Regions from separate parts of the Bacillus paranthracis genome, predicted to be linked through region 3. Evidence: riboswitches for the same ligand, from Rfam matches in the RefSeq annotation. Region 3 holds a riboswitch; each other region holds the start of a gene.
What was found. A riboswitch is a leader RNA that binds a small molecule or an ion and turns the genes downstream of it on or off. The one in region 3 is predicted to bind thiamine pyrophosphate.
Positions count from the first base shown of each region.

Region 1: linked by a shared signal. The riboswitch ahead of thiC (phosphomethylpyrimidine synthase ThiC) and the one ahead of thiM (hydroxyethylthiazole kinase) in region 3 are both predicted to bind thiamine pyrophosphate.
Region 2: linked by a shared signal. The riboswitch ahead of tenA (thiaminase II) and the one ahead of thiM (hydroxyethylthiazole kinase) in region 3 are both predicted to bind thiamine pyrophosphate.
Region 4: linked by a shared signal. The riboswitch ahead of thiT (energy-coupled thiamine transporter ThiT) and the one ahead of thiM (hydroxyethylthiazole kinase) in region 3 are both predicted to bind thiamine pyrophosphate.

Region 1 is NZ_CP101135.1:4,948,819-4,957,069, forward strand. Features, by position in the region: gene NLJ82_RS25725 (cytochrome d ubiquinol oxidase subunit II) at 1-155, shown strand, start outside; gene NLJ82_RS25730 (arsenic transporter) at 485-1,843, shown strand; gene thiC (phosphomethylpyrimidine synthase ThiC) at 2,098-3,858, opposite strand; TPP riboswitch at 3,972-4,087, opposite strand; gene lldP (L-lactate permease) at 4,159-5,817, opposite strand; gene NLJ82_RS25745 (magnetosome magnetite crystal formation protein family) at 6,115-6,432, shown strand; gene NLJ82_RS25750 (metal-binding protein) at 6,501-6,992, opposite strand; gene NLJ82_RS25755 (YkvA family protein) at 7,043-7,408, opposite strand; gene NLJ82_RS25760 (LTA synthase family protein) at 7,954-8,251, shown strand, end outside.
Region 2 is NZ_CP101135.1:781,475-789,725, forward strand. Features, by position in the region: tRNA gene NLJ82_RS03855 (tRNA-Tyr) at 1-31, shown strand, start outside; tRNA gene NLJ82_RS03860 (tRNA-Gln) at 43-117, shown strand; tRNA gene NLJ82_RS03865 (tRNA-Lys) at 122-197, shown strand; tRNA gene NLJ82_RS03870 (tRNA-Leu) at 212-292, shown strand; tRNA gene NLJ82_RS03875 (tRNA-Gly) at 322-396, shown strand; tRNA gene NLJ82_RS03880 (tRNA-Leu) at 413-501, shown strand; tRNA gene NLJ82_RS03885 (tRNA-Arg) at 505-578, shown strand; tRNA gene NLJ82_RS03890 (tRNA-Pro) at 589-662, shown strand; tRNA gene NLJ82_RS03895 (tRNA-Ala) at 678-750, shown strand; tRNA gene NLJ82_RS03900 (tRNA-Ser) at 771-863, shown strand; tRNA gene NLJ82_RS03905 (tRNA-Ser) at 915-1,007, shown strand; tRNA gene NLJ82_RS03910 (tRNA-Met) at 1,035-1,111, shown strand; tRNA gene NLJ82_RS03915 (tRNA-Asp) at 1,115-1,190, shown strand; tRNA gene NLJ82_RS03920 (tRNA-Phe) at 1,200-1,275, shown strand; tRNA gene NLJ82_RS03925 (tRNA-Thr) at 1,285-1,357, shown strand; tRNA gene NLJ82_RS03930 (tRNA-Trp) at 1,364-1,434, shown strand; tRNA gene NLJ82_RS03935 (tRNA-Ile) at 1,445-1,521, shown strand; tRNA gene NLJ82_RS03940 (tRNA-Asn) at 1,530-1,604, shown strand; tRNA gene NLJ82_RS03945 (tRNA-Glu) at 1,606-1,677, shown strand; gene NLJ82_RS03950 (CBS domain-containing protein) at 1,808-2,227, shown strand; gene NLJ82_RS03955 (DUF3965 domain-containing protein) at 2,522-3,673, shown strand; gene NLJ82_RS03960 (hypothetical protein) at 3,898-4,236, opposite strand; gene NLJ82_RS03965 (SH3 domain-containing protein) at 4,242-5,402, opposite strand; TPP riboswitch at 5,672-5,784, shown strand; TPP riboswitch at 5,845-5,947, shown strand; gene tenA (thiaminase II) at 6,030-6,725, shown strand; gene NLJ82_RS03975 (ABC transporter ATP-binding protein) at 6,694-7,443, shown strand; gene NLJ82_RS03980 (ABC transporter permease) at 7,443-8,195, shown strand; gene NLJ82_RS03985 (ABC transporter substrate-binding protein) at 8,192-8,251, shown strand, end outside.
Region 3 is NZ_CP101135.1:450,521-458,771, reverse strand. Features, by position in the region: gene NLJ82_RS02330 (anaerobic C4-dicarboxylate transporter family protein) at 1-977, shown strand, start outside; gene NLJ82_RS02325 (alpha/beta hydrolase) at 1,036-1,971, opposite strand; gene thiE (thiamine phosphate synthase) at 2,051-2,710, opposite strand; gene thiM (hydroxyethylthiazole kinase) at 2,727-3,533, opposite strand; TPP riboswitch at 3,606-3,715, opposite strand; partial or broken gene NLJ82_RS02310 (toprim domain-containing protein) at 3,984-4,304, shown strand; gene NLJ82_RS02305 (stage II sporulation protein M) at 4,991-5,521, opposite strand; gene NLJ82_RS02300 (ABC transporter ATP-binding protein) at 5,511-6,182, opposite strand; gene NLJ82_RS02295 (hypothetical protein) at 6,186-7,466, opposite strand; gene NLJ82_RS02290 (hypothetical protein) at 7,614-8,162, opposite strand.
Region 4 is NZ_CP101135.1:4,550,262-4,558,512, forward strand. Features, by position in the region: gene NLJ82_RS23590 (PspA/IM30 family protein) at 1-322, opposite strand, end outside; gene NLJ82_RS23595 (lipoprotein BA_5634 family protein) at 727-1,305, shown strand; partial or broken gene NLJ82_RS23600 (IS3 family transposase) at 1,420-1,539, shown strand; gene NLJ82_RS23605 (FeoB-associated Cys-rich membrane protein) at 1,596-1,763, opposite strand; gene feoB (ferrous iron transport protein B) at 1,780-3,768, opposite strand; gene NLJ82_RS23615 (FeoA family protein) at 3,765-3,992, opposite strand; TPP riboswitch at 4,187-4,288, shown strand; gene thiT (energy-coupled thiamine transporter ThiT) at 4,376-5,044, shown strand; gene NLJ82_RS23625 (sensor histidine kinase) at 5,252-7,105, opposite strand; gene NLJ82_RS23630 (response regulator transcription factor) at 7,102-7,791, opposite strand; gene srtD (class D sortase, LPxTATN-specific) at 7,829-8,251, opposite strand, start outside.

The sequences.
Region 1 (8,251 bases), 750 kb from region 3:
ATCCTGATGTAACTGTATTTACAAGCTTTACAACGGTCGAAACATTCTATGCATTGCTTATTCTATATGCAATTGGGATTGCAATTTTATTACCAGGATTTATTTTCTTCTGGAATTTATTCTTGAAGGATCGAACTTTTTTGAAGGAAAAATAATATTGTAGGGCCTGTTCCAAAAGGTATTTTGGGATGGGCTCCTTTTGTCATGTTTTGTCGATAAGTCGATATAATTTAAAAATCGCTGATATATCTCCATAATCACCTATATAAATTTTATTTACTATCTTACTGCCCCATTAATTTCTAGACTCCTCTCACAATAGTTATTTCACTAAGAGAGATACTTGTCCCATAACTTGAAAAACACATATTCATTGCACTCCGGTATACGTCTAGTTCTTCTTATTTTTTGCTGAATATACTACCAATACAAACCTTAAGACAAGCTACATTACTTTAAGGAAAAGTAGAAAGGTAGGTAAAATATGAGCATTGAAATATGGATTACTATTATTGTATTCTTCTTAACAATGATTGTTATCTTTTGGCGACCTCGTGGTTTAAATGAGGCGTGGCCGGCAGCAATTGGCGCTGGCATTATCCTGATTACTGGACTTGTATCAAAACCAGACGTCATGGACATTATTAGTAAAATTGGCGGTGCCTCCATAACAATATTAGCGACCATCGTTATGGCGGTTATATTAGAAAGCTTCGGATTCTTCCACTGGTCCGCAGCGAAACTTGCAAACTTAGCAAAAGGCTCCGGGCGCCGCTTATACTGGTATATTCAATTATTATGTTTTCTTATGACTCTTTTATTTAATAACGACGGTAGTATTTTAATTACAACGCCAATCTTAATTCTTCTCCTAAAAAATCTTCAATTAAAACCGCATCAACAAATCCCTTATTTATTAAGCGGTGCTTTAATCGCTACTGCATCTAGTGCACCAATTGGTGTAAGTAATATCGTAAACTTAATCGCATTAAATATCGTGAATATGACTCTTTATATGCATACTGCTATGATGTTTGTACCTGCAACATTAGGACTATTGTTTATGTCATGGCTTATGTATACGGTTTTGAAGAAAAAACTTCCGAAAAAATTGCCTGTTTCTTCATATGATATTGAAGAAATATTCTTCACGAAAAACTTTCATCCGTTAAAAGGAAAAAATTCAGTTGATACGAAACAAAAACGGACAAAGTTCATGCTAAAAGTATTAGGCTTCGTCTTCCTTATGCGCTGTCTTCTATTCGTTGCATCCTTCTTATCCATCCCAATCGAGATTGTTGCCGTACTCGGTTCACTCGTTCTTCTCATTTGGAGATGGTACTACTTACGAACGAACCCTGTCGACATTTTGAAAAAGACACCTTGGCACATTTTGATTTTTGCTTTCTCTATGTATGTCATTATTTACGGGCTCCACAACGCAGGATTAACAGCAGCGCTTGTCCAATGGCTTGAACCAGTTGTAAGTCAACATCTGCTTTATGCTAGCTTTGCAATGGGTGGACTCGTTTCTCTCCTCTCCAATGTCTTCAATAATCACCCTGCACTTATGATTGGTACCATTACGTTAACAGAAATGGGATTAGATCCAGTCACATTAAAAACTATCTATCTCGCAAATATCATTGGTAGTGACATCGGTTCACTATTATTACCAATCGGTACGCTAGCTTCTCTCATTTGGATGTATATCCTGAAACAAAACAAAATTAAAGTAAAATGGAAAGACTATTTAAGTGTATCCCTTATCGTTATTCCACTCACAACAGTCGTTACATTATTCCTCTTATTCTATTGGGTACATCTCTTCTTCGCCTTATAAAGTGAAACTTTAATCAGTGGGGGTTTTGTTCATCCCCCACTGATTATCAGCCCTAACCAATCGGGCTTTTACGGGCAGTTGCCCCCCACCTAACTTCTTTGCTTCCGCTGAATTTTGAGGCGGGGGTCTTACTTCCCACAAATAGCGGGATAAACAACAGAAGCCCGCTTTGCTACCGTCTTAGCAAAGCGGGCTTCTTCTATATTTAAGTTAGGTACTACAGTGTGATCAATCAAGTAAAGAGGTGTAACGTGTTATTGGTATAAATGACTACCAGTGTCTTTAAATTCTTTCGCTTTCTCTTTCATTCCCTTTTCAATTGCTTCTGTCGTTTCTAAATCATTTTCTTTCGCGTATTCACGAATATCATGTGAAATTCTCATACTACAAAACTTCGGTCCACACATGGAACAGAAATGAGCTGTTTTTGCGCCTTCTGCCGGCAATGTTTCATCGTGATATTCCATCGCACGTTCAGGATCTAAAGATAAATTAAATTGATCGCGCCAACGGAATTCAAAGCGAGCTTTTGAAAGTGCATCATCGCGCTGATGAGCCGTTTTGTGCCCTTTCGCCAGATCGGCCGCATGCGCAGCGATTTTGTACGTAATAACACCTTCGCGTACATCATCTTTATTCGGTAAACCTAAATGTTCTTTCGGCGTTACATAACAAAGCATCGCCGTCCCAAACCAGCCAATCATCGCAGCTCCTATTGCGGATGTAATATGGTCATAACCTGGTGCAATATCTGTCGTTAACGGTCCAAGTGTATAGAATGGCGCGCCCTGACAAATATCAAGCTCTTTCTCCATATTTTCTTTAATTAAATGCATCGGTACATGCCCAGGCCCTTCAATCATCACTTGCACATCATGTTTCCAAGCGATCTTCGTTAATTCACCAAGTGTTTCAAGCTCAGAGAACTGTGCTTCGTCATTTGCATCTGCAATTGAACCTGGGCGTAATCCATCTCCAAGAGAGAACGAAACATCATACTGCTTCATAATTTCACAAATCTCTTCAAAATGAGTGTATAGGAAGTTTTCTTTATGATGGAATAAACACCACTGCGCCATAATCGAACCACCGCGCGAAACGATACCTGTCGTACGCTTTGCAGTAATTGGAATGTAACGAAGTAATACACCAGCGTGAATCGTAAAGTAATCTACGCCTTGCTCCGCTTGCTCAATTAACGTATCACGATACACTTCCCACGTTAAATCTTCTGCAATTCCGTTTACTTTTTCAAGAGCTTGATAGATCGGTACAGTTCCAACTGGTACAGGCGCGTTACGAATAATCCACTCACGCGTCGTATGAATGTTTTTACCTGTAGATAAATCCATAATCGTATCTGCACCCCAGCGAGTAGCCCATGTCATCTTCTCTACTTCTTCCGCGATAGAAGAAGATACAGCAGAGTTTCCGATATTTGCATTCACCTTCACGTGGAAATTACGTCCAATAATCATCGGCTCTGCTTCCGGATGGTTAATATTTGCTGGTAAAATAGCGCGACCTTCCGCAATTTCCTTACGAACAAACTCCGGCTCTACTCCTTCACGAATCGCAACATATTCCATCTCAGACGTAATGATGCCATTACGTGCATAATGCATTTGCGTAACATTTGCACCTTGCTTCGCTCTAAGCGGTTTGCGATCCATCTGCGGGAAAACAGGTGTATGTTTCGAAGCCACCTTCACACCGTCATCCTCTGGTTTTACTTCGCGCCCTTCGTATGCCTCTACATCTCCGCGCTCTAGGATCCAAGAGTGGCGCGGCGTTGGAATCCCCTTTTCCAGCTCCACTTTATACGCGGGATCCGTATAAGGACCGCTCGTATCATACACACGAATTGGCGGATTCGGGACGCCATTTGTATCGCTTTGTTCAATCTCACGCATCGGCACCTTCATACCTTCTCGTGGTCCATCCACATACACTTTCTTACTTCCTGGTAAACTCGATTTCAATTCAATTTGCTCAGCTGAAACAGACTGTTTCATAACCTTTGTTGCCCCCCTGTACGTGACAAGGACGAGATATGGCCAGCGTATGCCAAAATAAAAAGAGCCAGGTCCATAAAAAAATAAGGACCTGGCTCATAAAAGACATCATTATGTAAAGCCGTTAACTTCCCTACGCTGGTACGAGCCAGATCAGGTCCAAAGGGTTAAGAAGTTCACGCGCTTCTCTCTCAGCCTACGCATACGTTAGGCACCCCTAGTTTATCACTGATTTAATTTTCAATACTTTCTCATCATACACGATAATCTGAAAAATGCAAAGTTTATTTCTTTTGTTGTTTATGGAATCATCCACGTTAAATAATATGCCTGTACATACGTCATAATACCAACAATAATTACGAAGAATAAACTATGCTTCACTGTAAAGCGGAATAAATCTGATTCTTTCCCCGCAAGTCCAACTGCTGCACAAGCAATTGCAATCGATTGTGGAGAAATCATTTTTCCAGTTACACCGCCCGTTGTATTTGCTGCAACGAGGAGTACTTCAGATACACCGACTTGCTGCGCTGTAATTGCTTGTAAATTTGAGAATAATGCATTCGCTGACGTATCAGACCCTGTTAAGAATACACCAATCCATCCTAAGAATGGTGAGAAGAACGGGAATAGTCCGCCAGTTCCTGCTAGTGCTAACGCTAGTGTAGAAGATAGACCAGAATAGTTTGCGATAAATGCAAATCCTAATACGAATCCAATAGATAGAATTGGCATTTTAAGTTCACTTAAAGTTTCTTTAAATGTTACCACTGCATCTTTTACACTCATTTTCAAAATAAACATGGAAATGAGACAAGCAATTAAAATTGCTGTTCCCGTTGCTGATAATACATCAAACTTCAAAATTGCCTCGTAAGGCGTCGCTTTATTTACAATAGGCTCTGCTTTCATTACTAAATTGTGCAAGCCTGGAATTTCAAACTTAAATACAAGGCTTTCTAACGCGCCTCCTGGAACAAATAATGCTTTAAAGAAACTTTGGCTCCAAACCACTACCATAACCGTTAATACGATAAATGGAGACCATGCCTTTACTACTTTTCCTAACGTTAATTTCGGCATCGATGCCGCTGTTGTTGCAGCTGCTTCTCTATTTGCTTGCCCAGATTGATAAATTTCTTTCGGTTGCCATACTTTTAAGAACAGCGCTAAACTAACTAAACTTACAAGTGCCGACGTAATATCCGGAAGTTCTGGTCCTAAAAATGTCGCTGTTATGAACTGCGTAATGGCAAACGAACTACCCGCTACAAGTAAAGCAGGCCACGTTTGTCTTACCCCTTTCAACCCGTCCATTAAAAATACGATAAAGAATGGAACAAATAATGATAAGAATGGTAATTGATGTCCAGCCATTTGTCCAATTTTATGTGGATCAATACCTGTTACTTGTCCAGCAACTGTAATCGGAATTCCCATCGCTCCGAACGCTACTGGTGCAGTATTTGCGATTAAACAAAGACCAGCTGCATATAAAGGATTTAACCCAAGACCTGCAAGGAGCGCCGCCGTGATCGCTACCGGTGCCCCAAATCCTGCTGCTCCTTCTAAAAATGCTCCGAATGAAAATCCGATTAAAATAACGAGTAAACGGTGATCATTTGTAATAGATAATACAGATGCACGAATCACATCGAATTGACCTGTTTTCACAGAAATTTTATATAAAAATACCGACATAACGATGATCCAAGCGATTGGCCATAATCCGTATAAGAAACCGTATCCTGTTGCTGCCATCGCCATCGTGAACGGCATCTTATAAGCGAACAGCGCTACTAAAATTGTAAGTACAACCGTAATAAACCCTGCCACATACCCCTTCATACGGAAAACTGCTAAAGCTAAGAAAAAAAAGATAATCGGAATAAGTGCGACCGCCGCCGAAATCCAAATGTTTCCGAACGGATCATAAACTTGTGTCCATGTATTCATTGTTCTCTCCCCCTAAAGAATCCCCTTTTAAGTAGAATAACCTCATCAATAGACTATCAGGTCATCATACCTTTAAACCTAAAAATAAAAAAACGTTTAAGAAAACGTTTTCAACAACTTTCTTTTATACTGTACCATAACAATTTCCATTTAAAAAGATTTTTTTGAAAATTTTATTATTTAACGAAAAAATCTTACAAAATCGTCATGTTCTTGTCATGTTCATCGATAGAAGGCTCGCTACCTTTCCTGCATAATAAAGGTATAACAACGGATATTATTTATGAGGTGATATATATGAACGGAAACAAAATATTAGCAGCTTTATCATACTTTAGTGTATTATTTGCCCCTATCTTATTCCCGATTATTGTGTGGATTGTGGGAGATGTGGAAACGAAACCACATGCAAAACGTGCTCTATGGACACACATTATCCCAAGTATCGCTACATTCATTGGCATGATTATTTTAGGAGTTATGGGTCTTGGATCTGATCAACCGGATGTAACACTGGGCATCGGTACAATGATTGTCTTATGTATTTGCGGAATCATTAGCTTATACTACTTCATTTGGAACATCGTGAAAGGTATTAAAGTACTGAAAGCTTAATTTCCTTTTTAAACAAACGTTTGATTAAAAAGAAAAACCGTCCCAAAATACCTTTTTGGGACGGTTTTTTATCTTCTGCGTTTCTTCTTTTTTCTCATCATTTTCTTACGGCGCGTATTCACTTTATCCGCTATAATGTGAAGCGTGCTTGCCACAACAATTCCCATTACGAACGTTACAATTTCAACCTCATGTTCCTTCGCCATTTCTATTAAATTTCCGTCAAGCGCGATTACATTTAATAGGAACAAAAACGGAGAAAACACAATTAACATGTATGCAATACGAATCGCATCACCAAGTATAATTGTGTGTGTAAAGAAGGAGCGATGCGGCATCACCTTCTTATACGGATACCAAAATATACGCAGGAATCCCCATTTATTATACGCATTACTATACGTATCTAAATCCGGTGTTAAAAATGTAGTACCTACTAAAAAGCCAATTGCAAAAGTTAATAAAAAATCAAAATTTGTTAGTCCATACGAAAAGAGCAGAAACAAAACAACCGGAAGGGATATTAAGTTTATTTTCGTATGCGTTCTTCCTGATGGCATAATGCACTTCCTCGCTTACGTTCGCCCTGTCACCATGTGACAGTTCTCACCTATTGATCTAATTTCTGATCGATAAAGGATGTGTCTATATCCGAACCAAACCATTCTGCCAACTTCACTCGCGCCTTATCTTTTACATCATCATCGACGTATAGCGACGCTTGTAATAACGCAGCCATTAACGCCCCTAAATCATCCGTATAACCAATTCCAGCAACGAAATCTGGAATCGCATCAATCGGTGCAATAAAATAAGCAAGTGCTCCAATTACAATAATTTTCACTCGTTTTGGAACATCTGGTTTCTGCAAAACGTAAAACAACAATAAACTTGCATAAATAACTGACTGCCCTGCTTGCTTTGCGACATGTTTTACTTTCTTCCAAAATGCTTCAACTGAAAATTTTTGCTCCATGTAAAGGCCTCCCTATTTTTTAAAAGAAATAAGCTACAATATGTTTTCAGTAAAAGTTCATCAAAATTACACATAATCTATCAATGAACTTTCATTGTAACAAACAAACTCAAAAAGAACAAGTGTTCGTTAATTTTTACATATTCCCCTTCATATAATAGGTTTCTAGATAACCACTTACCCATTGTCATTTCTTATTTCTCAACAAGAGATTTTTCACTTTCACTTAACATTCTGCTCTACCTTTGTTATATTTTCTAGTTGACGGACATATAAACGAATGTTAAAGTTTTCTCTGGTAGTGACAAATCTCATACAAAAAATGTAAAATGTTATAGTGTTTCTCAGAAATGAATTTTGTTGTATAATACAGAAATGACGTTATGCTTATGAGTAACACAAGAAACTAAAAGGGTATGCATAGTTATAGTCGTATATGGGTGAATATAGAACCTCTAATTATGGCCAAGAAAACTATGTATTTTTTATTTTAGCATTTTTCGCTCCAAAATCGACCAAGCCTGATAGAGAAAGGGTGGAAATGAATGAAAGAAACCTTGAAATCACAATTTCAAAATGTGCGTTTCACTGCATTCGTAGCTTTAGCCTTATGGTTGAAGACATATCTTATTACACGCACAAGCTTTGATTTAAAACTTGAATCTTTCATGCAAGAATTCATTTTATTCCTGAGCCCATTAGCAGCATCATTACTGCTTGTTGGTCTTGCATTATTTGCAAAAGGGAAAAAACGTAACTATATAGCACTTGGAATTAATTTTGTCTTAACAATCGTTCTTGTTGGTAACGTAATGTTCTACGGATTCTACAATGACTTCGTTA
Region 2 (8,251 bases), 330 kb from region 3:
TTCGGCAGTTCGAATCTGCCCCCCTCCACCATTCTTAATTAATGGGCTATAGCCAAGCGGTAAGGCAACGGACTTTGACTCCGTCATGCGCTGGTTCGAATCCAGCTAGCCCAGCCATTAAGAGCCATTAGCTCAGTTGGTAGAGCATCTGACTTTTAATCAGAGGGTCGAAGGTTCGAGTCCTTCATGGCTCACCATTTTAACAAAATATGCGGGTGTGGCGGAATTGGCAGACGCACTAGACTTAGGATCTAGCGCCTTTGGCGTGGGGGTTCGACTCCCTTCACCCGCACTTTTAATAAAATAACTCATACATGTCTTGCGGAAGTAGTTCAGTGGTAGAATACAACCTTGCCAAGGTTGGGGTCGCGGGTTCGAATCCCGTCTTCCGCTCCAATTTTCAATATGACATGCCGGGGTGGCGGAACAGGCAGACGCACAGGACTTAAAATCCTGCGGTGGGTGACCACCGTGCGGGTTCGACCCCCGCCCTCGGCACCATATGCGCCCGTAGCTCAATTGGATAGAGCGTTTGACTACGGATCAAGAGGTTAGGGGTTCGACTCCTCTCGGGCGCGCTTTTAATAACGGGAAGTGGCTCAGCTTGGTAGAGCACCTGGTTTGGGACCAGGGGGTCGCAGGTTCAAATCCTGTCTTCCCGATATTCCCAAAAACATGGGGCCTTAGCTCAGCTGGGAGAGCGCCTGCCTTGCACGCAGGAGGTCAGCGGTTCGATCCCGCTAGGCTCCACTTTATTTATTATATGTCTCGGAGGTATACCCAAGTTCGGCTGAAGGGATCGGTCTTGAAAACCGACAGGCGGTGAGAATCGCGCGGGGGTTCGAATCCCTCTACCTCCTCCATTTTCTTTTAAAATGGTTTAGACATAAATAATAAAATATTTTTTCCTTCATGGAGGTATACCCAAGTTCGGCTGAAGGGATCGGTCTTGAAAACCGACAGGCGGCGAGAGTCGCGCGGGGGTTCGAATCCCTCTACCTCCTCCATTTTTTATAAAGTAAATATTTTATCATCGCGGGGTGGAGCAGCACGGTAGCTCGTCGGGCTCATAACCCGAAGGTCGCAGGTTCAAATCCTGTCCCCGCAACCAAATGGTCCCGTGGTGTAGTGGTTAACATGCCTGCCTGTCACGCAGGAGATCGCCGGTTCGACCCCGGTCGGGACCGCCATTTATGTTTGGCTCGGTAGCTCAGTCGGTAGAGCAGAGGACTGAAAATCCTCGTGTCGGCGGTTCGATTCCGTCCCGAGCCACCATTTTTTTATGCCGACTTAGCTCAATTGGTAGAGCAACTGACTTGTAATCAGTAGGTTGGGGGTTCAAGTCCTCTAGTCGGCATCCTTTAGGGGCATAGTTTAAAGGTAGAACTGAGGTCTCCAAAACCTCCAGTGTGGGTTCGATTCCTACTGCCCCTGTAAAGTATATGGGCCTATAGCTCAGCTGGTTAGAGCGCACGCCTGATAAGCGTGAGGTCGATGGTTCGAGTCCATTTAGGCCCACCATATATTATTCCGCAGTAGCTCAGTGGTAGAGCTATCGGCTGTTAACCGATCGGTCGTAGGTTCGAGTCCTACCTGCGGAGCCATGGCCCGTTGGTCAAGTGGTTAAGACACCGCCCTTTCACGGCGGTAACACGGGTTCGAATCCCGTACGGGTCATAAAAAAAGAGTCAGCATATTGCTGACTCTTTTTTATTGTGCGTTCATTCTCCTTTATCAACTGATTTTCCTGAAATAAATAAAGGGATTTAGGAAAAGCTATGGTATGTATAAAAAGGAGGAGATACAAATGACACGAGTGAGAGACTTGATGAGCACTCATATTGTACAGTGTACACCGTTAGACAATGTATATGAAGCTGCTGTAAAGATGAAAGAAGAATCGATTGGATTGATCCCGGTTGTTGAAAATGAACAAGTTGTTGGTCTTGTTACGGACCGAGATTTAGTTGTTCGAGGGATTGCTGAAAAACATCCTGGATCTAATAAAATTACAAATGTAATGACAAAAAACATTGTTTCAGTTTCTCCAGATGATCCTATTGAAAAGGCTACAGAGTTAATGGCACAGTATCAAATTAGACGATTGCCAGTAGTTGAGAGTGGTCAACTCGTTGGGATGTTAGCACTAGGAGATTTAGCTATAAAAGAATCGGCAGATGATCAAGCGGGATTTGCTTTAAGTGAAATATCAGAGCATACGGAATGAAGTGAGACTTTAATTAGTGTAATACGTTACGTATAAAAATCAGATACATTATTCTAGTATATAGGGTTAAGCTAATATGTTAGCATGATGTATCTGAGCCATTATATAATAAGTATACAGTTAGTAATTTCGACAGTTTATTTAAATTTGTCATTCCTAATTATAAATAAGAGAAAAAATGATATACTGATAGATATAAGTATTATGATTGATTTCGAATATAACAATATTCATTGTTAATGATGTGATAATGGATTAATATTTCCTATGTAGATAAAAGGGAAGGGGAATTATATGAAGGCTGTACAGCGCGATCCAAATTGGAATTTGGTTACAGATACATATATAGAACCAAATAATTTCGCTGAATTATTTTCTTTGCTTGTACCTTGTCATCCAAAAGGTGAAGGGAAAGAACGAACTATATTAGTGTGGAAAGAAAAAGAATTTTATAAAGAAGAAAATTTAGCGGCATTTATCGTATATGGAATGAATAAAGCAAAGAATTTACCGCAATTTCATAAAGACGAAATTCCAACTTTAGTACGTATTCTTCGCTTATGCCAAGAAATTGGTTGGTATGAAGAAGCGAATACTTTTATGGTAACTCAAGGGCTAGCTGAGTTTGTTCATACTTCATTGGAATATGAAACGTGGGATCTTTTGACGCAGGCGGTTGCTTTAAACTATTTAATAATTAAATATCGTATTGGTGAATTAACTGATGGAGATGTAGAAATTTGGGATAGAGTTAAATTTAATGAGAAATGTATAACAGACTGTAAACATTTATTATCCCATAAAGAAGTATTAGAATTTACATTTTTTTATATGTGTAAGAGAGCTAAGTCACTATCAAAAGAGCAATTAAATAGTGATATGATGAGTTTAGCGATGTATTGTAATACTTTTGTTTATGACTTATATACATATGATTTATTACGAAAGTATCGTAAGTGTACAGACTTTCTATCATATTATGGACCTAGTCAAGCGGTGTTAGCTTGCCAAAGGGCTGTACTTTCTCAAATTTCAGATCGATTAGACCCACTCAAGACTACTCATGTAGATGATTATTTATATGTAATGAAAGATATGATGGAGCATATGACGATAGGAATAATGGATCGATATGATCATTTTATTGGAAAATTATTATCATATGTGCCATTTTTTGAAATGATCCAAGTTCCACAACATGCATATTATTGTGAAGAATTATTGTATATTTGTAAGGGCATTAAATATAAAGAAGAAATATTACGCAATTATATATTTATACAATTACATGACTGTTTACCATCTTTCTTTAAACTGTTTCTTAAAAATAAGCGTTATGCAACGATTCATGATATTCTGTTCTATTGGTGTGATGATGAACAAAGAATGAGCTTAGAGAAAAAATATAATCTTAGCTTTATTTATGAAAAATATGCTTGTGGATAAAGAGCACTTTCTATATAAATTAAAAAGGATCTCAATTGTGAGATCCTTTTTTTATTAGTAAAGCAAGGAGAATGTAATTAAGACGAGAAATAACATTCCATAAAGGAGAAATTGTGCCGTATAGCTTCCTTGTATACCAAAAAAAGTATTTGTTTTTTTATATAAATTCAATATATATTTTATCGGATTATCTTTGAAAGATTGGTACACAGTGTCTCCTCTTTCTAAGCTTCTTGTTCGTGTTTTTTGTTATTAGGGACATGAATGTATCTAGCTATGAATAATAAAACAGCCATAAAAAATACGGGAAATACGGTAGATAAATAAAAACTATTACTAATAATATTTGTTATTAAAGCACTTAATAGAAAAATGGCATTATAAATATGGGCAATTTTTTGTTTTAGTTGAACTTGAAAAGCTTCCATCATAATTTCTAAAGCAACAAAAGCAATGATAATAGATAAAAATACAGTATTTGTATTATAAATTACTAAGCAACAGATTAGGCCTAAAAAGGCTAAGTATTCAATTAAGAGAGGTATATTGATATTGCGTGGCATACAATTTACCTAACTAAATATGGCAGTGGGTTTACTGCATTTGTTTTTTCAAAATTCCATTCTCCATTGTGTAATTCAAAATGAAGATGTTGCCCGTATGAATGACCTGTGTTTCCCATATGACCTACTAATTGTCCAGCTTGTACTTGATCACCAGCTTGTACAGTGCGATCTTTCATGTGAGCATAGACTGTTGTATATAATTTCCCGTTTATTTGATGGGCGATGAACACAACATTGCCATAGCTAGCTGAATAATATGATTTCACGACTTTACCTGCCGCAGCAGCCTGGATAGAGACATTACCCTGAGCTGCGATATCTATACCATAATGCATTTGTTCCCAGCGCATATCAAATGTTGAGCTAATTTTTCCTTGAGTAGGGAATTTGAAAACGGCTGGAATGGAAGTAGGTTGAGTCGTTTGAGCTTGTGATTGCGTTTGATTTTGCACTACATAATGCTTTGCCACATATCCGTATCCTGTGCCAAAACGAATTTTATACCAAGTTCCTACAGTTTCCACTACTTGTAATTGTGTACCATTTTGTAATGAACCAAGTAGTGCGCTACTTGTACTAGCGTTGCTACGCACATTAAGTTTAGGTGTTGCAACTGTGTATTTCGTATTATTTTGAACTGTGATGCCTTTTACTAAAGGCTGTGAACCATTAGATACGAATGCCTTTTGTACGTAACCTGTTTTGCCATTATGTAAAATTTTATACCATTCACCTTGTTCTTCTTGAATAGTAATGAATTTCCCATTTGGTAATACATCTAAAATTGAAGATTCTAAATTAGGTTCAGAACGAACGTTTAATGCATTGGCATTGACGATATATTGATTATTAGATTGAAGTTTGTTTTTTAGTAGAATAGAATCTTTTTGTACGTAACCTACTTTATTATTAACAGATACTTTATACCAGCCATTAGTTGTTTCAAGTATATTCACTTTCGTATTAAAGCGAATTGTATCAATTGATGAGCTATTTGCGTTATCTTTTGTATGTAAGGCTACTTGATCGACTTTGACATATCCAGTTTTCACATTAGATAATTGTTCAGCGTTGGCTGTTTGTACATTTGTTTCTCCCATAGAAGGAAGTAAAGAAGCAATTGCGACAGTAGTTGCTGTTAAAGCAGTAGCTTTCATATTCATATAATAGAGACCTCCTCTAGTTGTATAGTTGTAATTTTATTATAGTATAAAGATATAATATAGTGGGTGTATTCACATAAATGTAATATGAAATCAATATAAAAATAAATTTTTTGAGGATAATGATTCCTTTTTATCCAATTTATTAGGATAATAATTTCTAAGATAGAATATAAGTGTTATATGGTTTTGTTATTTTGTTGACAATTGAGAAAATTAAAACAGTTGATGATGTCTTATTACGGTGTTATACTGACAGTGATAATTTTATAGTTTGCTAGGAGAGCTGGTGTTGCCAGCTGAGAGTAAGACCTTAAGTCTTTGATCCTTTTTATTACCTGATCTAGATTATGCTAGCGTAGGGAAGCAATTCGGACACTAATAATGAGTCCCCGTTTCTTTGCGTATAGAAACGGGGCTTTTTTATTTGAAAATTTCATATTGAAACCACTAGGGGTGCTTGTTGTGCTGAGAGAGGAATAATCCTTAACCCTTACAGACCTGATCTAGATAATACTAGCGAAGGGAAGTGGAGCAACGAATAAATTATAATTTTATTTGCTGTAACCACTTCTTATTTAGAAGTGGTTTTTTATTTAGATATATAAATTGAAAGGGGATAGAGAAATGAAATTTTGCGATAGATTATTAGAAACTGTACAACCAGTTTGGGAGATGAGTCATAATCATCCATTTGTTGTAGGTATGGGGGATGGTACGTTAGAAAAAGATAAGTTTCAGTATTATATTATTCAAGATTATTTATACTTGTTAGATTATGCAAAGTTATATGCGATCGGTGTTGTAAAGGCAACAAATCCACAAGTTATGGGGAAATTTGCTGAACAAATTGATGGGATATTAAACGGAGAAATGACAATTCATAAACAGTATGCAAAAAGACTTGGAATTTCTATAGAGGAGATAGAGTCTGCAAAGCCATCTGCTAAAAATTTAGCTTATACAAATTACATGATGTCTGTATCTCAAAATGGCACACTTGCGGAATTAATAGCAGCACTTCTTCCATGTATGTGGAGCTACTGGGAGATTGGAAAGCGTTTAAATGATATTCCTGGAGCAAGAGATCATGAGTTCTTTGGTGAGTGGATTCAAGGCTATAGCTCTGAAGAATATGGCAACCTTTGTGTTTGGTTAATCGATTTATTAAATGAAATGGCAGTTGGAAAGTCTGAAAAAGAGCTAGATCGATTAGAGGAGATTTTCCTATATTCCAGTCGATTTGAATATTTATTCTGGGATATGTCCTACCGTAAGGAGATGTGGGGATTTGAGGAGCAAGAACATACTACAGTTTCATAATGTTTCTTTTCATTATGATGAGAAGCCAATCATTAATGAATTAAATGCTTCTATACAAGATAAAGAGTTTGTAAGCATTATCGGACCGAGTGGATGCGGGAAAAGTACTTTATTTCGCCTTATTACAGGTTTAGAAGAAGCGAGTACAGGACAGATAGAACTAACAGAAACAAAGAGCCATCCTGTAGGGTATATGCCCCAAAAAGATATGCTCCTGCCATGGAGAACGATTATTGAGAATGCGGCCCTGCCGCTAGAGTGCCAAGGTGTACAGAAGAAAGAAGCACAAATAAAGGCAAAGGAACTGTTACACAAATTTGGTTTACAAGGATATGAGACAAAATATCCGAAAGATTTATCTGGTGGTATGAGGCAACGCGTATCTTTCATTCGAACTTTATTAACAGGCGGAGAGATATTGCTCTTAGATGAACCGTTTAGCGCGTTGGATGCTTTAACGAAGGCATCTTTGCAGGAATGGTTGTTTGAACAATGGAAAGAGTGGGAAAAAACAATTTTATTTATCACTCATGATGTGGAAGAAGCATTGTTTCTTTCTAATCGAATTTTAGTGGTAGAGCAGCAACCGATAACTACTTTAACCGAGAGGATTGTACCGCTTGATCATAATCGGACAAGAAAAGATTTATATAAACCGGAAGTATTAGCGCTGAAAGATGAGCTTCTTAGTATGTTGCAAAGGCAGGTACTCGTATGATGAACCGGTTGAAGGAGCTATTACCTGCTCTTACACTTTCTAGTATTTTACTTGCTCTTTGGGAAGTAGGCGCAAGAATTGTAGATGAAATGTACATTTTACCGTCACCGTCTGCAATTGTAATGAAGATATGGAAACTAAAAGACATATTATTTATGGTTCATTTGCCAGCAACATTATATGTCGTTTTAATAGGGGTGGCTATTTCTATCGTACTTGGGGTAGGGCTAGCGATGTTAATGAATGCGAGTAATTGGATGGAGAGAGCATTTTATCCATTATTAGTTGCCTCACAAACGATTCCTATTACAGCGCTTGCTCCGCTTTTCGTTTTATGGTTTGGATATACGATCTGGAGTAAGGTTGTTGTTACGGTTTTAATTACGTTTTTCCCAATTGCAGTTAATACGTATGATGGACTGCGCAGTACGAAAAAAGAATGGGAAGAGCTTTTAGTTACGTATGGGGCAACGAAAAAAGATGTTTTTCTTAAATTAAAATTGCCGTCTGCACTTCCTTATTTTTTCTCAGCTTTAAAAATTGCAGTACCGCTTAGTGTAATTGGGGCGGCAATTGGTGAATGGCTCGGTGCACAAGCGGGGCTAGGATATTTCAGTAAGAGAATGATGACGCAATTAGACGGGGCAGGTGTATTTGCACCCATTGTATTGTTATCGTTATTAGCTATTTTCTTCGTCGTACTTATTTCGGTATTAGAAAAGAAATTCATTAGTTGGAGGAAGCATTCATGAAATTTTTAAAACGCATCTTTGTGCTTACATTATTAGTTGCAATGATTGCTGGATGT
Region 3 (8,251 bases):
TTCCTGTTATCGCAGAAGTCTCTCGCGAATCTGGAATTAGACCAGAACGACCAATGTCAATTGCCGTAATTGCTTCCCAACAAGCAATTACAGCTAGTCCTATATCAGCTGCAACAGTTGCACTTTTAGCAATGTTAGCTGACTATAAAATCACTTTATTAGATATTTTAAAAGTAAGTATCCCTTCTACTTTTATCGCTTGTATGGTAGCTGCATTTGTTGCTAGCAAAATGGGGAAAGAATTAAATGAAGACCCTGAATACTTAAAACGATTAAAAGAAGGAATGATTCCTAAGATTGAAGAGAAAAAAGAATTTGTTGGTGTAAAAGGCGCTAAATTATCAGTTATCCTTTTCCTAGCAGGAACTTTTCTTGTCGTACTTCTTGGTTCATTTGAAGTACTTCGTCCAGGATGGATAGTTGATGGGAAGTTAGCCCGTCTTTCCATGCCAAACACAATTGAAATGGTTATGTTAACGATTGCAGCTCTTATTATTATTTTCTGTAAACCAAATGTAGAAAGCATCGTGTCTGGTAACGTCTTTAAAGCGGGGGCAACAGCAGTTGTTGCTATTTTCGGTATCGCTTGGATGGGAGATACTTTCTTTAACGGAAACTTAAATATGATTCAAGGATCAATTCAGCATCTAGTAACAAGTGCGCCATGGCTATTTGCCATCGCATTATTCATTCTATCTATTTTACTATATAGCCAAGCCGCAACAGTACGTGCTTTAATGCCACTTGGATTATCACTCGGTATTCCACCAGCACTACTAATCGCGATGTTCCCTGCAGTAAATGGATATTTCTTCATTCCAAACTACGGAACAATCGTTGCTGCCATTAACTTTGATCGTACTGGCACAACTGGCATTGGTAAATATGTTTTAAATCATAGCTTTATGATTCCAGGACTAATCGCAACATTCACTTCTATCGGAATTGGAATGCTCTTAATATCAATTATGTTTTAAAGAAAAAGCACAAACCTACAAATTTACAGGGTTTGTGCTTTTTTAATCAAACGTTTGTTTAAATATTTTTAGCTGTCCATTCTTCCATTATGTTCTTTAATATTTGTGTAAAATCCGCTGGGAAAAGATGCCCCAAACCTTCTCTCACAATTAATTTACAGTCCACATTATATTCCTCAAACATAGACATTAATTGAAGTGTGTTTTCATAAAATGGATCTTTGTCTCCCGTAACAATATATCCTTCTACATTCGTTATATCATTTGATACAACTATACTTTCAATTTCCTTAACATCTCGAATAGCAGGTATAACTGCAATAAATTTTTGAGTCGCTGACATATTCTTTAACGCTAACTCTATCGCTATATTTCCCCCTTGAGAAGCTCCCGCGATGATGATGTCCTCCAAGTTATATTTATTTACAAAATCATTAAAAGTTTTCATAACGTCTTTTATAGCTATTTCATGATTATCCCAGCTATACGACTTCATTCCATGTATTTGTGAGGACCGGGGAAAACCTAATATATACTCATTTAGTATTTCTTCTTCACACCAATATGGTGCAAAATCATTTATATTTGATCCTCTCCAATGCAAAGAAAATAACCCTATCTTCGCCTCTTTATTTCCATAAGTAAATAATTTCGGTTCGGCTGTTAGCTGCTGTTTCTTAAAGATTTCTTCACACTTTTTCACTATCATTTTAAAAGCTGCATTCTCTCGTAATCCCTTTAAATCTTCATCCCCCATAAGTGTAGGTGGATTCCACCAAATCCCCTTTTCTAAAGCTTCGTTTAAACTAACAATCGCTTCCTCATACTTACCTTCTGCCGAAAGTGCACACACTTCCCAAAAACTAGTTTTTTCTATTCTTTCAGGAAACTCCCTTTTTGCTTTATCTATGCATCTATAAATCGCTTCGAATTCTCTTTTTTCGAATAAACGAAACAACTCATTTTGCAACTCTATAAACCGTTTCCTTTTCAAACAATCCTCCCCCTTTTTCTAACTATCGATATCAAAACATAAAAAGCTATGTAGCGTTTTAATACTACATAGCCTTCTTCTACAAACTGTTACTCACTTCCTCTACTAGCCTCTTCGTACTTTCATACGCAGATTCAGCTAAACTAATCGCTGAAATAACTGAAACACCATCCGCACCTGCTTCTATAACCGAAGCGGTATTTTCAATTGAAATGCCCCCAATTCCGACAATCGGTATTGTAATTCCTTGTTCTCTAAAATGAGCTAAACCTTTCGTTCCTTGCACTGCTTTCGTATCTTTTTTCGTACTCGTTGGAAAAATAGGTCCTACACCTAAATAGTCAGCCCCATTTTCAATTGCCCAGCGTGCTTCTTCAATTGTATGTGTAGATACACCAACAATCTTATCACCCATTTTTTCACGAACAGAGGTAATTCCTTCATCATCTTGCCCAACATGCACGCCATCTGCATCTAACTCGAGAGCTAGTTCCACATCATCATTTACAATGAACGGTACACCGTACTCCTTACAAATTGCTTGTAGTTCTTTTGCAAAACAAATGCGTTTCTCTTCCGTTAAAGCGCCTTCCCCCTTTTCACGAAATTGAAAAATTGTTATACCACCTTCAAGTGCCTCTCTCAATACTTGCAGTGGATCCTTCGTACAATTGTTACTTCCCATAATAAAATATACGGATAACAACCTAGACATTTCTGACTTTGAAATACGTGACATTTATTTTCCCTCCTTACTATATAACCTCAATTTCCCCATACTTCTCTATATCACCTGAAGTCGTATTCGCTAACTGATTCAAAAATTCAATTTGAAAACTACCAGGTCCTTTTTCCACTGTCTTAGCGGCTGCCAGTTCTGCCGCTACCCCATAAAACGTTAATGCCGCTACCGCTGCCTTTACATAATCCTTTTCTACCGCTACAAATGCTCCTATTACAGAAGTTAGTAAACAACCAGTTCCCGTAACTTTCGTTAAAATAGGATGGCCATTTCGAATAACAATCGTTCGCTGCCCATCTGTAACAACATCTTCTTTCCCAGTAATTACCGCAACTGTATTCAATTCATCCGCTGCCTGCTTTGCAATACTTACGACATTACCATTTCCAGCACCAGCGTCTACCCCTTTAATTTCCCATCTCTCATTAATAACGTTCGCTATTTCAGCTGCATTTCCGCGAATAATCGCTAATTCAATTTCAGCCGGAATATGTCTCGCAACTTCTGTTCGATACGATGTTGCTCCTGCACCAACTGGATCAAACAGTACTGGTACATTGTTCACATTTGCTGATTTACCGGCAAGTAACATTGCTTCTACTTCTTCCGGACGAAGTGTTCCCATATTTAATACTAACGCTCCAGCAATGCTAGCCATTTCTGCCACTTCTTCTTTTGCATACGCCATTACAGGCGATGCCCCTAACGCTAACAAACCGTTAGCTGTAAAATTTGTTACAACAACATTTGTAATATTATGAACGAGCGGATTAGATTCTCTCACCAAATCCACTACTTTACTAATTTCTTTCCTATTCATCCTTCTCATCTCCTAACTATAGTTATGGGAGATACACAAAAAGGCACTTTGCGCGTACGCAAAGTGCCTGAACATGTGCTTTTACACTCTCCCTACGCTGGCATTATCCAACAGGTTCAAATGGTCAATGACGGACTAGTCATACTCTCAGTTTGTATCCACAAACTCCCATGTGTTTAGTATTCTTCTACTTCAAAGTCTACTCTTATTCTAGTAAAATAACAAGTTCTTTACTTTTCTATTTAATATAGAAGCAACTAATAAAACAATACGCATAATAACTATCTATTTCTCACAGTCTCATCATGGTGCATATTATGTTCTGTCACGATCATTCACTTTCAAACAGATGTTATCCCATTAAAAAACGTTCAAATCTGGAGCGAAACTGAATCTCAAGAAGATGTATGCTATAGTTAACGTATGGAAATTTGAAAGGATGTTTTAAATATGTCAAAAAGCGTTGTAATCGCTGAAAAGCCTTCCGTTGCACGAGATATTGCACGTGTACTGAAGTGCGATAAAAAGGGAAACGGCTACCTTGAAGGTAGTAAATATATTGTAACTTGGGCTTTAGGTCATCTCGTTACATTAGCAGATCCAGAAAGCTACGATGTGAAATATAAAAAGTGGAATTTAGAAGATTTACCGATGCTACCTGAGCGTTTGAAATTAACAGTTATTAAACAAACAGGGAAACAATTTAATGCTGTAAAAAGTCAGCTACTTAGAAAAGATGTAAATGAAATTATTGTAGCGACAGACGCTGGGTTATCTCTATAAAATATGCCTGTACAAAAATCCTAGAACATACCTAATCCTTTGTTTAATAAAGGCTATTTACTTTTTTATAATTGTACATAGTACTAAGAAAAAGGAAGATAATATAAAGCACTTTATATTCTAATTTAATCCAAGTGATATAGCTAATTTGATTCAATATATAATTAAAGAAATATTAATTCGTATATACTTTAAAACTATTTAAATGAATTTATCTATTCTACAAGCAAGTGATCCCGTCAAAATCCTTTGCCGATACGTTTAATTATTAGAGTTTGCTTCATTTTTACGACCGCCAAAAGATAATATACTCCTTGGTGTGTTACACATAGGATCAATGCAAGGATTACTACTTTTGAGGCCACTCTTCATTTTAGCATTTGAAATAAGTTATATGAGACAATTTAGACTTAGGGAAATCAACGATAAAGTGCAATTAATTAAGATAAGCCTCTCCACAAATTTGGGGTATTCTGTATTTTTGTGTAATTTCTGATTTGTAAAAAATTTATTAAAATAAAGCAATAACAGCCTTATGGCTTTTTTTATACGCATTTAAAATAACTTTTCTTTTAATGATATTACCACCTTCCTGATTCGATACCATCAATATTTACAAAAAACAACATACGAAGCTAGTAAAATAAAAAAGCCACCAAAGGGTGGCTGAGTAATTAAATTATATAACTTTTGTCGACTAATGACGGAGATAAATATGTTTCTAATAATGCGGCAACTAATAAAAGTAGTAAATCTATAATTAATAGCACTAAAAGATTTTTTCCTAATAAGATAAATGAATTCTTATTAAGTTCTTTCTTTCTAATCATGTTAACAATGCATACTGCTACAAATAAACCTATTGCTGCAGTGAAAAACATATTTATGATTTCAACTATTCCATGACCTGCAAAATAAGAATATGCTGTTTTTAAGGAAGTTTTTTCTACCAAACTATGAAAAGCAAATCCTAAAGAAAAAAACTGTTGGAACAGAAAAATCAAAGAAAAAAATCCGAAACTAATAATGGAAAATATGATTGTAGTAAAATGGATTTCAAAGTTAGTACTAAAAATAGTAATGAAAGAAGGCTGTAAATTGGGACTAAACTGTTCATTAGGAAGTAGTAAAAAACCCAAAAAGAAAAATGAGCTTCCTATAACTGAACAAGCAATAAAACAAATACTAAATAATTTAGGTTTCACAATTATCACTCTCCAGAACTACTTTATCGAGTTGCTCATCTCTTTTTAAAATTATTTTTTTATCTGAAAAATTCGCTACATCAGTATCTGTTGAATGAGTTGCATAAATTAAAATTGCTTTATGTTGAATTATATAATCCTTCAGATAATCTAGAGTAACTTTCCTCGACCTAATGTCAAAATTAACAAAAGGTTCATCAAGGAGAATTAAATTAGGCGAAGTTAGAAGAGCTAGTATTAATGATAGTTTTTGTCTAGTTCCTAATGATAATTCACGTGTATAAGTATTTTGATATTTATCGAGTCCAATCTCTTGAATGAGATGTTCTAAAGATGAATCTAATCTTTCTCTATTTAGGAAAGATAGTACCATATCTATTGTTTCAGAGGGTGTTAAATAATCGTATAAGAAAGGTGTATTACCAATTAATGAGACACCTGCAATATACTCTTTAAAATTTTCCTTTACTGAAAATTTATTTAGTATGAGTTCCCCATCAAATTTCGTCATTCCACCAATTATATTCAATAACGTTGATTTACCTATACCATTTTTACCCACTAATTCTACAATACTCATATTGTCTACTTTCAAGTTTATTCCATCAAAAATGTAAGTTGATTCACCATATTTTTTTTTTATGTTTATCAATTCAAGCATGTCTTACCTCTCTTTTGTAAGGAAATTATATAACAATAAATAACTAGAATATACAATGAAGAAAACCATTATAGGATATATATTTCCTAATCTCATTGAATAAACAGCTACAACACTGCAGGTAATAAAAGGCAAGCCTAAAATTAAAAGATCTTCAATAGGATTAAAGAAATACAAAAAGAAATTGTTTTTTATATCTTCTATTGATAATTTTTTAAAGCGATAGACTCTTTTTGTAATGATTTTTATTGAGTAGAAGTAGATAATTGTTGAACATACAATAATGATAGCTGTAAATAATGACAATCCGTAAAGAATGATTACACCAAGATAATAACCAATCAGGATTGCTATGAGCTTTCTTGAAAGAAACTTAGAAAGTAAATTATTATAATAATTTTTTTGATCAAACTTCTTTATATAATAAAAATCACTTAAATTAGATCCCTGTAACATTTTTGAGCTATTTATGATTCCTTGGGATATAAAACTTATAATAGCGCTTTCAGAAGCTAAATAAACAGAAATAATAATGAATTTATTAATATTAAAATAAAAATTTAAAATCCCTATTATACATAGAGAAGCTATTGTAAATATATAAGTATATAGGATATGTAAATAATAAGTTCTATTTTGGCAAGATCTAGATAAAGCAATTTGATACTTATCAAATTGTGAATCATTTCGATCTTTTATTATATGTTCTTTCTTTTTCGTATTATTTGGTCCGTTTATAAATAAAAAGACAATCTGATGATTACTCCATAAGAATTTCAAAATAATAGTAATTAAAACAGTTATTAATACTAAAAACTCATATAAAAATATTGTTGTGTAACTAAAATAGAGTTCCCTCATAAAAATGATAATAAAAGAACAATAAAAAAGAATTTTAAATCCAAATGTTAACAATAGTTTTTTTATGATAAGTAATTTAAAATTATTTTCTTGAGCACTATACATCCACTGAGAAACATTCTCCATCTCTTCTGGGTCATAATCATCATTATTAATATCTGTGATTAACATTGTCACAAAAAAATAAGTAGTAGCAATATAAAAAGGGTTTATAAATGAACGAAAATAATAAATTAGCTCGTAAACAAAAATTGGTGCTAATATCGAAACGAAAGTAATGACTACATTTACGTTATACAAAAAAGTTAGCAATAACTTTTTATCGCCATCAGCAAACTTATTTAGAAAATCCCCCAATAAAAGCTCTATATTGGCAAATGCTTTTCTTTTTTTCATTAATCTTTTGTATTTGAAGTACTTCATCTTCTTCAATTTCCTAATATTTTCACAATATTTTTTATTAGGCTAAAGCTTGCTACCAAACCAGACAGAACCGCTATTACTAATATTATCTTCATTGTAGTTTTAAATTTTTTTTCCATTTAACTCACCTTCCTAAAGTTATTTAAATTACACAAAAGTCATCAGCATTTGAATGATAAAAGTCAAACCATAAGTTATTGAGAATATAATTACACTTATTTTAACTTTTAATCTATTTGAGATAGAATCATTTAAATTTGATAAATATAGATAAACGAAACCAGATAATAACATTTGAGAACCTGGAGACCAGCCTAGCCATTCAAGGTCTTGTAAATTATTCAACCCAACAATCCAAATAACCGTCATATTTAATAATATAGAAGATATATTTGAAAAAATTATTACTGATAAAAAGTTGCTAAAGTTTAATTTTTTATTAGCAATAAAGTTTGTAATAAAAGTAACAAATAGTGTTTCTATTATTACCACAGTAATACCCACAATCACTTGTATCGAAGTTAAAAAGACAATAACAAATGAATTGGTAAATAGAGGTAATTTTTTTTGGATTATATCAAATTGTTCAATCACGCCAAAGTTTTTAATTGAAAAAAATGTGTTTGCAAAAAGCACCAAAGCCAGAAGGCAAAAAGATAGTAAATTAATTATTCTTTTATTTTTTAATTTGATCATTTTTAATCCCCTTTATAATAAACAAAGTTAACTGACCATCCCCTAAAATTGAACACTACTTCTTATTTTTAATAGTTTATCATTATTTT
Region 4 (8,251 bases), 1.1 Mb from region 3:
AGCTTGCTTTATACTCATTCATCTTTTGCTCTGCATTTTGTTTTTCTTCTAATGCACGGCGCGCAAGATCTAAGTTGTTAGCTTGAACAGCCATATGAGCTTGCTCTTCACGTTTTTTCACAAGCGCTTCTTGCTCTTCAAATAAGATTTTGAATTTCTTCTCAAGTGCAATTTGAGCGGCTACACTTTTCTCAGCTTCTTGTACATCCGCTTGCATATCGCGTAAATATTGATCCGTCATCTTAACTGGATCTTCCGCTTTTTCAATTAATGAATATACGTTCGACATTGTTAAATCTCTTAATCGTTTAAATACAGACATCTAAATTCCTCCTATGATATACCTCATATTTCAAATTCACTACTTGGAAAACTGAAAAATCTCCCTTTACAGTAAAGAATATTCATTTTTACAGCCCATGTGTTTATTATAACAAAACTAATATGTCCTTACATGTTATTTCCAAAATACATCCATTATAATATGACATTCTATATATAATATTGTATTTCTAATATATTCTCATTATCCCTCTTTAAAATTAACTTACTTTTGTGCAATTTCACTAAATTACATAAGTGTAATGTTACTGTAAGCTAACTCGATAGTTGCGTCTCCCTATTTCTTATACACTAATACCAGAAGCAACAAAACAAGCTTCTCATCATTTCAAAACTAATACAAAAATTGTATTTACTATAAAACAGATAAAAGGAGAAATCATCATGAAAAAATTAGTAGGAATCGGATTAGCAGCAGCAATTTCACTTGGAGCATTATCAGGTTGTTCTTTATTAGGAGAGAAAGCAAACGGTTTTGTACTGTACGGAACAGAAGATCAAGTAACACAAATTGCAGATAAAAACAAAAAAGAAGTGAAAGAAAAAGACTTCTATAAAATGAAAATGACAACATTAGAAGGTAAAAAAGTTCTTGTCATGGATAAGAAAACTGGTGAAGAACTTGTAAAAAAAGAATTGCTTAACAAAGTGGATGAAAAAGACGATACGAAACCACTTGATAAATTACCAGCTGTAACAGCAGAGCAAGGTGTATTATTTGCTAAAGAAAAAGTAGAAAATGCTACACTTGATGGAGCAAAATTAAAATATGAAGGCAACACAATTATCGGCAGTGGCCGTGCATATGCCGACATGTTCGCAATTGTTGATGATGCAACTTACGGAAATGTAAAAGGTGAAGAAAAATCTGTAGGTGTATTAAAATTCGATAAAGATCCAAGTAAAGAGTTCCCTGGAAAGAATGGTGTAGAATCATCACAACTTGTAAAAATTAAAAAGTAAAACAAAAAAGCTTCACGAAATGAAGTGCCCCCCAATTGTTAGACACATAATTAACAATTGGAGGTGCATTTTTTATGGCTAAATTTTCTTCAAAGGATAAAATACAAGCAGTAAATGGAACAATTTAAGCAAGAACTAGAAACTTATATTTATTACTACAATCATAAAAGAATTAAAGCAAAACTAAAAGGATTGCCCCCTGTGCAATACAGAGTTCAATCCTTAGTAGCTAGCTGCTTAATATATTTGTCTAACTTTTTGGGTTCAATTCAAATTCGAAAAGCTTTTTTCTATTTATGAGCAATTTGCTCCATATCCGGACTACAAGTATTCGACTGACACGACTTATTTAAAGAACATGCCGCGCATTTTCCTTTTTTACTTCTCTTTACAAAATTAACTAACGTGTATGCTGCATAACCAAAAATGATAGCTCCAATTATAATATTGACCATCATCACAATACATCTCCTTCTAGAATCCGAGTAGGGATCCAACTTGGTATATAATGAGCGTTAATACATAAGCAACTACGAGTGGATACACGACTGAGAAAATCGTCCATTTCGCTGATCCTGTTTCACGTTTAATAACAGCTACCGTCGCTAAACACGGAACATATAATAAAATAAAGAACATAAATGCATAAGCTGATAATGCTGTATAATGTGCTCCCATTACATTTCCAAGCACATCTTCTTTCACCGCATAAATAATGGCCATTGTAGAAACGACAACTTCCTTCGCTAAAAATCCTGTTAAAAGGGATGCCGCAGCTTGCCACGTTCCAAAACCAAGTGGTGCAAATAGTGGTGCGATAAATCCACCAATCATTGCTAAGTAACTGTCTCCCATATCAACACCAAATCCTGATGGACCTGCATAGTTTAATAACCAAATGACAACAGAACCACCAAAGATAAATGTACCTGCTTTACGAACAAATCCTTTTCCTTTCTCCCACGTACTTAACCATAACGTTTTCGCTTGTGGCACGCGGTAAGGAGGTAGCTCAATAACGAAAATAGATTTTTCCGCTTTTAAAATGGTAAGAGACATAATTTTTGTAACTAATAACGCAAGGACAATCCCTGCAACATATAGGGAGAACACAACAGTTGCCTGACTATGAGGGAAGAATACTCCCGCAAATAACGCATATACAGGTAAACGTGCCGAACAAGACATAAATGGTGTTACAAGAACTGTAAGTAAACGTTCTTTTTCTTGTTCAATCGTTCTCGCTGCCATAATACCTGGAACATTACATCCAAAACCGATAATCATCGGAATAAACGCTTTTCCGTTTAAACCGAAGAACTCCATAACTCTATCCATAACAACTGCAATTCGCGCCATATATCCTGAGTCTTCTAATAATGAAATGAAAAAGAATAGTGCAAAGATTTGTGGAACGAATACTAATACAGCACCAACACCAGCAATAATACCTTCTGTAATGAGTGCTTGAATAAAATCAGAAGCCCCAACACTTGTAAGTCCAGCTGTCACCCAATCCGTAAGCTGTCCAGCAAAAAACTCATCTAACATATCAGATAACGGTGTCCCAATCCACGTAAACGTAACCTGAAAAATAAAAAACATAACTGCTAAAAAGATTGGAAGTCCTAAAATTTTATGTGTAATTAATCTATCAATTTTTTCCGAAAAAGGAATTTTTCCTTCTTTCTCATGCTTCATAACATTTGTTTTTAACTTTTCAATATACGCTTCACGAGTCTTGTAAATGTGCTCTTCCAACGTACAATCAAGTTTTTCTTCTAAGCGAGATCGAATGGCTATGAGTTCCTTATAGATTGGTAATGCTTTCATTTCTTTTTCTACTACTTCGTTATTACTTAAAAATTGAAGAGCTAACCATCTCGGATGCTCATAATTCGCTGTCTCTAAAAGAGAAATTACTTCTCCAATTCCTTCATCCATTCGTACACCATATGAAATAAGAAATGGCTTTTTCTCGTTTTTGTCATTTTCTTTAAGAGTCGCAAGTAATTCTTCACAGCCTTTTCCACTTCTTGCAACGACAGGAACGACTGTTACACCTAATAGTTCTGATAATCGTTTTACATCAATGACAATTCCTCTTTGCTTCGCCACATCAATCATATTTAAACCAATTGAGACCGGCTTACCAAATTCAAGTAATTGCAACGTTAAATGCATATTTCGTTCGAACTGCGAAGAATCCACAATATTTAACATATGCTGAAATTCTTCTGTTAATAGAAAGTTTGTTACAACACCTTCATCACGTGAAACTGGATTTAAATCATAGACGCCTGGTAAATCAATTAATGTTCCTTGCTTATCTTTTAATTTACCAACCTTCTTTTCTACTGTTACACCACTCCAGTTTCCTACATACTCATAAGAACCAGTAAGTGCATTAAATAATGATGTTTTCCCCGTATTCGGATTCCCTAGCAAAGCTACCTTATTCACGCTAATTCCACCTTTATCATTTTCGCGTCACAATGACGAATACTAATTAACTGTCCACGACACTCCAATGTACAAGGACCTTTAAACATCGCCTTCTGTTTCAGGCGAAGTTCGCTTCCTTCAGCAAGACCGAAAGCAGCTAGTCTACGCTTTAATAGCTGATCTAAAGACTGAATACTTTTTACTAACACTTTCTCTCCAATTTTAATATCTACTAAGCTCATAACCTTCCCCCTCAGAAGAGAATGATAATTATTTTCAAAAAAATTATAGCATACTCTATTTCTCTTGTACTATACCCTTTTGCTTCATATTTATTAACATTTCACTACAATTCTATTTCAATTATTGTCATACTGTATTCGTTTGCCATTCTCATCCATTTCGCTTACAATAAACAGTAGCAAATAAAGAATCTCGTTATCACAGGGGGAGCCATGCCGCTGAGAGGGAACACTTCGTTCCGACCCTTCGAACCTGTTAGTTAATGCTAACGCAGGGATTGTGCAAACGTCCGAAATACATACCTCTTTTTTTATTTACGTATTTCGTATCCTCCTATGATATCTATTCTTTTTTGTACAACTTGGATTTAGGGGGAGACAACATGCGTAACACCAATTTACAAGCGATGATCGAATCTGCTATTCTTGCAGCCTTCGCCATGGTCATCGACATTTTACCATTATCAATCAAACTTCCAACAGGCGGTTCCATTTCATTTGCTATGATTCCTATTTTTATTATTGCATACCGCTGGGGCTTTAAATCGGCTTTCTTAGGTGGTTTAGTTTGGGGACTATTACAAATTGTTGTGGGAGATGCTTACATTTTAACACCTGTTCAAGCATTCATTGAGTACTTCATTGCCTTTGCTTTTATCGGATTTGCTGGCTTATTCTATCGTCCAATTCAAAAAGCACTTTTAACGTCCAATGAAAATAACTTAGAACAATCAAGTTTAGGTAGCCGTAAAGACAAACCTTCATCAAAACAAAACGAAGGAAAGAAAGTCCTTGCTTATATTATCCTTGCTACATTTATTGGTAGCTTTGCCCGCTACTTCTGTCACTTTATTGCCGGTATCATTTTCTGGGGACAATATGCGCCGAAAGGTCAATCAGCTGTGCTTTATTCATTAATCGTAAATGGTAGTACAATGATTGGGTCTTATATTTTATGTACCGTTTTACTTATATTTTTATTCCTCACTTCACCACGCTTATTCAAGAGCATCAATGCTTATCAAATAAATGCAAACAAAAAGGGCGCTTAATAAGCGCTCTTTTTTCATATCGTAATATCAATTAAAAATACAATAAATGCACAAAAGAAAATAAATACCATTATACTTAGCCAATTGCTATGCACGGTTCATCTACTCCTTACATAACCTCATTTTCTAAACAAATTATACTGATTAAAGATAAAGATTAGGTAAAGATAATATGAAAATAAATTAAAAAAGCATAGATCATATTGTCTACGCTTTTTTCAATAAGTAGAAATAAAATAATACACCATCTTCTGTATTCTTTACTCCATATTCAACTTCATGCAGTTCTAAAATATTCTTTGAAATGGCAAGCCCGAGCCCTGTTCCACCTTGCGAACGCTGACGAGCTGCATCCACGCGATAAAAACGATCCCAAATTTTATCTAATTGTTCTTCTTCAATATGAGTACCTTTATTTTCAATACACACTTTTATACGATTTTTTTCATCTATTGTAGAAATAATAATATCTTCTTTATTTGGTGTATAACGTATGGCATTCGTAATGAAATTCACGATCACTTGTTCAATCCGGCCTTGATTTGCGACTACTTCAAATGGACCTATATTTTTATGAACACGAAGCTCTTTTTTCTCTATTTCTACAGAAAGTTGTTCACATATATCTTCCATTACTGTATCGATATAAAATGAATCCATTTTCATTTTATATGTGCCTGACTCAAATTTAGCTAACTCCAGCATATCCAAAATTAATGTATCCATTTTGTCTACTTCTCGTTCCATCGCTTGAAAATAATACTCCTTTTTATGCTCAGCTACTCCATCTTTTAAAATAGAAATACAGCTTTTCATAATACTCAGCGGTGTTTTTAGTTCATGCGAAACACCAGAAATGAATTCTTTCCGCGTATTTTCTAATTTTCTTTCCTTTTCAATATCTTGTTCTAGCTGTCCAATATGTGAATGGAGCTTATTGGATAATACATTAATATTTTTCGATAAATCCCCAATTTCATCTTTTGAAGTAATCGGTATTTGTTCTGTGAAATCTAAATGCGCTATTTTCTTCGTTGTATCATTTATTTTTAATAACGGCTTTGCGATTTGTTTAGAGTAATAGAACGAAGCTAGAAAAATGAGAACGACTACAAATGCAATGATGTAAATGTAGTAATCTTGCACCATTTGTACAGCTTCATCTACAGGCTGTAAAGAAGCCATCGCATATATATATGTTACGGATCCGTCTTTTTCTTTTATTGGTTTCACTAATAATTTATATTTAATATCATTTTTTTCATAGTCCATTGTTTGTATTGCATATTGTATGTGCTTGCTCTCTTTTAATAATAAATCCTTTTGAAATTCTTTTATGTTATCTAAGAATATACTATTTTTATAAATTGGATTTACAAGACCTTTTACATCGGGAAATTGGACTTTCGTAACACGCCCTCTTATGTAAACATCTGGTTCTTGGGCAGCTGGCTCCTGAACGACCGGCTGCTTTTCCTTACCAACTTGTTCTTCAGCTACTTTCTTTTTCTCCTGATCTAATTTACTCATTTTTTCCTTAAACGCTTTTTCTAACGGTTTATTAGATCCGCTTAAATTTTGCTTACCTAACGTGAAAGAGAATGGAATATAACTATCATCTTTTTTCACGCCAGAAAAATAAATTTCTTGTCCTAAAAATGGATCTGATGATTTATTATCAATCTCTTCTATATTGACGAGATTGTATAAGGGAATTTTAAATATTTGTTGTCCAAAGCTTTTTTGTTGCCTACGATCTATCGTTACCTCAAAATAAAAATCATCCGCATGTTTTAAATTTCCATTTTGATCTAATGTCGTAATCCACGTATTATTTTCTCTTAAAAAGTCTTGCTCTAGCTTCTGAATTCCTTCTGCACTTCCTACATAGTTCAAATAATTCTTTTCGAAGGAATTTAAATTCACTTTAATATCTTCCACTTTTCGATTCGCATAATATTGTTTAAAAAATATCGTTTGTCCAATAAATATCGTCGCTAAAATTAACATACATAATGCTGTTGTAAGGGTAAATAATTTTAGTACAATCCCTTTTCTCATACATTCCCCTCAAATTTATAACCTGTTCGTACTACAGTTGTAATGTACTTTGCTTTCTCTCCTAATTTATTTCTTAAATTACGAATATGACTATTAACCGTTCGATCGTCACCAGCAAATTCATATCCCCAAATTCTCGAAATGAGTTGCTCTCTTGTTAAAACAATCCCCTGATTTTTCATCAAGTACGCTAATATTTCAAATTCTGTATGAGTTAAATTAATGTCTGTTTTATCTACCGTAACAGTACGCGATGGAAAATGGACATGAATACCATGAATTGATAATGTATCATCTTCATTCTCTAAAAGTTGTTTTGTTATTTTTCTACTTTCTAACAATCGTTTCGCTCTTGCTAATAAAATTGGTGGACTATACGGCTTCGTCACATAGTCATCCGCCCCAAGTTCAAAGCCAAGTAACGTATCATCTTCATCAACACGTGCCGTTAGCATAATGATAGGAACCTCAGATGTTTTACGGATTCTTCGGCAAACGGACCACCCATCAAGTTCTGGCAACATAATATCTAAAATAACTAAATCAACCACTTCTTCTTCAAATACAACTAAAGCTTCTTTCCCATCCCTTGCTTCAAACACTACATATTGCTCACTTAAAAAATAATCTTTTAATATTTCACGCAAAATATCTTCATCTTCTACAATTAAAATGTTTTTTGCCATAACTTATATCCCCCTCTCGCTTTCAGAAACTACAATTTCATTTTGAATAACTAGCAGTTAACTTCGCCTCGATAATATATCTATCTGGCGCATCCCCTATATAATTAAATGGATAGCAAGTCGTGAGTGTTAGTATCGGTTCTTCTTTTTTTATAATAACAGTACGATCATCCGCATGGGTAATCCATGTTTTTTGAATTTCATATGTGTAAGTTTTATTATCATACTCTAAAATAAGAGTGTCTCTTTCTTTTAACTCTCCTAAATCTGTAAAGACAGTATCTCGATGTCCACTTAGTACAGTATGTCCCCCTCCAGATGGTGTTGTCGTTACATCACTAACGAACATTCCAACCCCTTTTTTCAGCGTTGCATCATCTGCTCCCCAATATATAGAAAACTTCTTTTTTATTTTCGGTATATGTAACATCGCTACCTTTTCTCCTTCTTTATGCTCTGT